DNA from 2 places in the Bacillus sp. 11B20 genome. Region 1 is predicted to be linked to the other one. Evidence: predicted binding sites of a transcription regulator. Region 1 holds the regulator's gene; the other holds the start of a gene.

Region 1 (3,424 bases):
ACAATCTCAAACCATGCAAATGATTATTGGAGGCTTTTTCTCATGAGAAACCCAGTCGTATGGGGCATCATTTATTTTGCCGTAGGTGTGGCTTTCACCTATATGGCCATTCAAAATCCAGGTGACATGTGGTCATTTTACAGCATTTTGCTGATGGTGTTTGCGGCCTATAATATCAATATCGCGCTTAAAATGTTTGCCTTCTCTGTCAAACTCAAAAAACAGCAGCAAAAATAAATCAAAAACCATTTTCCGCGTTTGGAAAATGGTTTTTTTATGGAGGATGTAACTTCATGGAACATGAAAAACTTCGTTTCTTCAATGATCAGCATGAAACCATTGGAGCTGCCGCTCGTTCAGATGTCCACGCCCAAGGTCTTTGGCATGAAACATTTCATTTCTGGCTTCTTAAAAAGGAGCTTGGCACCGTGTATCTCTATTTTCAGCTAAGGAGTCCTGCAAAAAAGGATTTTCCTTCACTGTTTGATATCACCGCAGCAGGTCACCTTCTCGCAGATGAACAGCCTTCTGATGGCTTAAGAGAGGTAGAAGAAGAGCTTGGTCTTTCTATCCCTTTTGAGAACCTTACTTATACAGGAATCATAAAAGATGAAATTCACCTGCCTTCTTTCATTGACCGTGAGTTCTGCCATGTGTATCTTTATATGAATGAAGAAAAGCATATGGAAGTTCATCTACAGAAAGAAGAAGTTGCTGGTCTGTACAGAGCAAAACTGGTTGATGCACAGCAGCTTTTAACAGGATCATGTGAAAGAATTCGAATCGAGGGCTTTAAAGTTGATACAAACGGAGAACGACGTGAGGAAAGCAGGGAAGTACGTATTCGAGATTTTGTCTCGCATGAGCCCGCCTATTATGAGCACCTCTTTCACGCGATCAATCAATTTACACAATAGAAAAAGCATCGTGATCCCTTATTGGATCATGATGCTTTTTTATGAAACATAATGTTTTTCTTTCTCCTCTGTTTGCTGCATTTTGCGATAGGTCACTCTTGAAATGATAATGCTCACTTCGTATAAAACGAGCATTGGCAAGGTGACCATGAGGTGAGAAACAAGCTCTGGCGGTGTAATGAGTGCGGCAATGACAAGGAGGACAAAATAGGCATACTTCCGTATTTTTGATAAAAACATCGGTGTGATGATGCCGAGTCTGGTGAGAAACATCAACACGACTGGCATCTGAAACAAAAAGCCAAATGGAAGTGTTAGCTGCATTAGAAATGTAAAATACTCATGAATCCCAATGACTTGCTCTACATTTAAATCATTCGACATTCGCATCATAAAATCGACGACAAACGGAAATAAAATAAAGTAAGAGAAAGCCACACCGCTCAAAAATAAAAGCAGTGCAATCGGAATGTAAGCAAGTGTCACCTTTCTTTCTTTTTCATATAAGCCAGGACTCACAAACGCCCACAGCTGATATAAAATAACGGGACACGTCAAAACCAAAGCAATGACAAATGCGAACTGCATAAACACGTACAGTGGATCTGTAAGTTTAAATGCATTCAGCGTAAGTGTTGCCGCTTCATCGGTATTTTGTAAATACACAATGACCGGCTTAGCGAGAAAAAAACCAGCCACCATAAAGGCGACAAAAAACATCGCAATGATCACTAGGCGTTTTCGCAGTTCCACAATATGCTCCATAAGCGGCATATCTTTGACATTCATGAAGCTCATCCTATTCTACTGATCTTCTTTTTTCTTTTTTTCTTCCTGATCATCAGCTAAGCCTTTTGTGGCATTTTTGAATTCACGTAATGTATCTCCTGCTGCTCTTCCTAATTCAGGAAGCTTTTTCGGCCCAAAAATAATGAGCGCTACAATCGCAATCAGAATCAAACTCCCAGGACCGATCGGACCCATTTGCTCCACCCCCTTTACCCCTTTTCGTCAGTCCTCCTGCGTAACAGAGTAATGCTTTAAGAAATACACAAGAGACTGAAGTTCAACCGCCAAATCTATATGATGAATTCGAATGTGTTCCGGCACATTCAATCGAGCCGGCGTAAAGTTAAGGATTCCTTTGATGCCAAGGGCAATCAAACGATCTGTAATGGATTGAGCTGCTACGGCAGGTACTGTCAAAATTGCAACAGGGATATCTCCTACCTCTTGAACATGCTCTTCAAGCTTATCCAAATCATAGACAGGCACGCCGCCTATCTCACTTCCTATTTTACTCTCATTGACGTCAAAAGCCATTGAAATTTTTGTATTATTATTTTTTATGAAATTATAGTGTAAAAAAGCAGTCCCTAAATTCCCGACACCAATGAGCATGACATTGGTCATTTCATCTTGGTCAAGGGTCTTTCTGAAGAAGGTCAAGAGATAATCGACATTATAGCCATACCCTTTCTTCCCAAGTGCACCAAAGTACGAAAAATCTCGGCGAATGGTAGCAGAATCCACTTTGACTGCATCACTAAGCTCAGCTGATGACACCCTTTGTTTTCCTGATGCATGCAAATTTTTTAAAAAACGGTAGTAAAGCGGCAAACGTTTGGCTGTCGCTTGTGGAATTTTTGACTGATCTATATTCATATAAGGTCCTCCAACTTAAATATCAGATGCTCTGTGAAAATCACCGTTTTTCCCGCCTGTCTTTTCAATTAGATAGGTTGGACCGATGATCATGCCTTTATCAATCGCTTTGCACATATCGTAAACGGTCAGTGCACATACTGAAGCAGAAGTGAGCGCTTCCATCTCCACACCCGTACTTCCTTTTGTTTTCACCTGTACTTGTATGTTCAGGATGTGCGCATTTCCGTCTTCCTCCCAATTAAAGGAGATATCCACGCCTTTTAGTGCAAGCGGATGACACATTGGAATGATGGTAGATGTTTGCTTTGCTGCCATGATGCCAGCAACCTGTGCAACAGACAGCACATCCCCTTTTCCAATTTCATGCTGTTGTATTTTATGAAACACTTCTTTTATCATACGAACACTTGAAACAGCAACGGCGGTTCTCACTGTAGACGATTTGTCACTAATGTCGACCATCTTTGCTCTCCCCTGTTCGTTAAAGTGGCTAAATTGACTCATCTTTCAACGCTCCCTCACTCAAATGATACACTATTTTTTCCTATCTGTCTTTCATTTGAATATGGCGATTGTATGTAACATTTGCCGGTTTACTGCTGATAAGCTACACTTAACATATTATAGCAGAGGTGAAGTTACATGATGATTCTACAAGTGAATCAGCTGTCCAAATCGTTTGGCGCTGATACCGTTTTAACGAATATAAAATTGGAAGTCAAAGCAAGGGATCGAATTGCCATTGTAGGTCGTAACGGCGCAGGCAAATCCACGCTTTTGAAAATCATTGCCGGTCAAATGTCTTACGAGCAAGGTGAGATCATCAAACCAAAAGACCT
Region 2 (3,424 bases), on a different contig from region 1:
TTCCGAAGAAATAAAGCCAAAATTCCCATACTTGCTAAGGCAGAAATAATATTGGCAAGCTCAGGACCCATCGTCACCATTGTAACAGCTTGCAAAATGGTATAGGTTCCACTCACAACAAGCAAGGCTGGCAGAGTTTCTTTGATTCCTTTGAATCCATCTACAATCAGAATGAGTAGGAACGGAATACAGAATGAAATAAACGGAATCGTATATACAAGGGTTTGAGATAACGCAAGCGGCGTCATATTGCCCATTTGCGCCCCTGTAATCACTGGGATTCCTACAGCACCAAATGCACCAGATGCAGCATTGGCAATTAAGCAGAGCATCGCAGCTTTCAGCGGTTTAAACCCAAGCTCTGTTAAGAGAGCGGCACTGATCGCAATCGGTACACCAAACCCAGCAGCACCTTCTAAAAATGCGTTAAAGCTAAAACCTATTAATAAGAGCTGAAGACGTTGATCTTGAGAGATTCCTGCAATACTAGAACGAATGACATCGAACTTACCAGATTTCACGGCAATTTTATAGAGCCATACCGCCATGATCACGATATATCCAATCGGCCACAGCCCATTAGATATACCGAGCAGCACAGCAGATAATGCCTTTTCAACTGGCATATGGAAGAAGAAAACAGCTGTTACAAAACTGACGATTAAGGTAAAACAAGCGGCTAAAACACCTTTTAACTTAAAAACGGTTAATGCAAGTAGGAAAAACAAGATTGGGAGCATTGCCACCAATGCACTGACGAATTCATTACCAAACGGATCATATATTTGCTGCCACATAGTGATTCATCCTTTTCTGCTCAGATAGGTTGCTTTTGATTGATTAAAAATGAGGAGCCAAAATCTCTTTTAACACATTCACACTGTGTGCAAATTTTTCTTTCTCTGTATCATCCAGAGCAAGCTCCATCACTTCTGTTGCACCATTTCGATTCACAAGGGCGGGTACACCAATGTAGACATCTTCTGCTCCGTACTCACCATCCAAGTAAGTGCTGACCGTTAAAATACTGTTTTCATTGTGCAGGATCGCTCTTGTAATGCGGGCTAAACTCATTGCTACGCCGTAGTAAGTGGCGCCTTTTTTCTCAATGATTTGGTAAGCGGCATGACGGACATTTTCCATGATTTCATCTAAGTCTTCTTGTTTGTATTGATCATTTCTCTTCATTAATTCTGTAATTGGTACACTTCCGATATTCGCATGACTCCAAACAGCAAGCTCAGTATCCCCATGCTCGCCAATGATGTACGCATGCACATTGTGTGCCGCTGCTTCAAAATACTCACTGAGCATGTATCTAAATCTTGCCGTATCAAGCGTCGTACCACTGCCAATCACTCGTTCTTTTGGTAGTCCACTGAATTTCCAAGTCGCATATGTCAAAATATCAACTGGGTTCGTAGCAACTAAGAAAATGCCATCAAATCCGCTTTTCATCACATTGTCTACAATACCTTTAAATATATTTAAATTTTTCTCAACAAGGTCAAGTCTCGTTTCACCTGGCTTTTGGTTTGCGCCAGCACAGATACATACAATGTCTGCATCCTTACAATCCTCATAATCTCCATACCAAGTATTCACAGGATGCGGGGCAAATGCTTTTCCGTGGTTTAAATCCATCACGTCACCCATTGCTTTGTCTTGATTCAAATCGATAACAACCAATTCATCTGTGATCGCTTGATTTATTAATGTAAAGGCATAACTGCTGCCGACGAAACCTGCTCCAATAAGGGCTACTTTGTTTACTTTTTCGTTTGTCATTTATCTCATCCTCCTGAGTAAAACTAGGCTGTTTTTATTATGTGAAGTATTTCACATTCTTATTGTGCAACACTTCACAAACTTTTGCAAGGGGGTTGCTCAAAAAAAATATGTAGCGAATTTGTGAACACATTTATTGTGCTTTCAAAGCGCTGGTTCCATACATATTTCCACAAGAAAAAAGCTGCCAAACGCTCTTCGGCAGCTTCATACATGTTTAATAAGGGCCCCAGTTGATCATGACCCCAATACAAATAAATACAAGACCAATGACAAACCAAATGAGGGCAAGCGGCACCATAAAACGCAGCCACTTTACATAAGGAATACCACTTGCAGCAAGCACAGCCATCAACACACCAGAAGTCGGATTGATACAGTTGACCACCCCTTCACCAAGCATTACTGCTTCTACAGCTACCTGTCTTGTGATGCCCATTAAATCAGCGAGCGGCGCAAGAATCGGGATAAAGACTACGGCTTCTCCTGATCCTGATGAAATCAAAAAGTGAAGAAGCGCACTCGCAATATACATCCCGATCGCACCAGCAATTGGACTAAAGCCTGTCAGCATACTCGCCAAGCCGTTGACCACTGTATCAAGCAGCTTCCCATTTTCTAAAATGACCGAAATACAGCGTGCCATCCCAACAATAAGTGCGCCGTATACAAGGCTTTGACACCCGATAATAAACGTTTTCGCAATATCATTGGCCGCTAATCCTCCAAGCAGTCCAGCTGCAATTGCCATAAAAATGAACACACCGGCCATTTCCTTATCGGTCCAGCCAAGCTGAAGTGCGCCATATAAGAACCCTCCAAGTGACAATCCGCACACCGCTAAAATCAGCTTATGTCTGCCAGTGAATGCAGGCTTGTCCACAGATTCCGCATCGGCTCCGCCAAGCCCCTTAGCAGGAAACCATTGATCGCCAAGAATGCTTCCCTTGTCTTTATTCTTCAGACGTCTTGTATATAAATAGATGTACACAATACTAGAAATAAGGAAACAAAGATAAATGATGACACGCAGGCCAATGCCAGAAAAGATCGGCAGCTCTGCGATCGTTTGTGATAAACCTAATGGAGATGGAGATAAAATCGTTGCATTAAACCCTGCGTAACAGCCGATGTAGATGACAGCCGCTCCTGCTACAGCATCCCATTTCAAGGATCGTGCCACAATGATGCCAATCGGAATAAACCCAATAACAGAGTTCACGACAATTCCGGTCGTTCCAAGGACTGAAAATAATCCCCCAACAATACAAATAAACAATAATTGCTTCGTTTGAAACCGGCTGATGACATGGTGAATCATCCCGTTAATAGCACCTGTTTTCTCCAAAATGGCAATGGTTCCGCCCGTAAATAGAATCAGAAAAATAATAGAAGCGGACCCTACCATCCCTTCTTGTATAGCAGTGAAAAAGCCTACTGGACTCACTGGTGATTGATCAATGCGGTGATAACTGCCAGGAACGGCTGTTGTGATCTCCCCAGATGTCTTTCGGTCAAACTCACCCGCTGGTACAAAATACGTTGCTATCGTACAAATCAGTGCAATCATAAATAAGAGAACATACGCATCCGGCATTTGAAGTTTTCGTTTCTGTTTCTCTGGTGCTGATACTGT

Evidence for each region. Region 1 encodes Rex, which represses fermentation and respiration genes when NADH is low (regulators of the CRP and FNR family bind a similar motif). Its sites were predicted from a motif close to TTGTGAAATATTTCACAA; they were not measured.
Region 2: the regulator Rex is predicted to act here: its motif matches at 1,828-1,845, upstream of ACN6NB_RS01555 (L-lactate dehydrogenase).

Annotation. Positions count from the first base shown of each region.
Region 1 is NZ_JBLZWZ010000006.1:6,004-9,427, reverse strand. Features, by position in the region: gene ACN6NB_RS02855 (CPBP family intramembrane glutamic endopeptidase) at 1-46, shown strand, start outside; gene ACN6NB_RS02850 (YdiK family protein) at 43-237, shown strand; gene ACN6NB_RS02845 (NUDIX hydrolase) at 294-917, shown strand; gene tatC (twin-arginine translocase subunit TatC) at 957-1,715, opposite strand; gene ACN6NB_RS02835 (twin-arginine translocase TatA/TatE family subunit) at 1,722-1,901, opposite strand; gene ACN6NB_RS02830 (redox-sensing transcriptional repressor Rex) at 1,929-2,582, opposite strand; gene moaC (cyclic pyranopterin monophosphate synthase MoaC) at 2,598-3,089, opposite strand; gene ACN6NB_RS02820 (ABC-F family ATP-binding cassette domain-containing protein) at 3,228-3,424, shown strand, end outside.
Region 2 is NZ_JBLZWZ010000005.1:140,001-143,424, reverse strand. Features, by position in the region: gene ACN6NB_RS01560 (L-lactate permease) at 1-797, opposite strand, end outside; gene ACN6NB_RS01555 (L-lactate dehydrogenase) at 841-1,788, opposite strand; gene ACN6NB_RS01550 (YfcC family protein) at 2,006-3,424, opposite strand, start outside.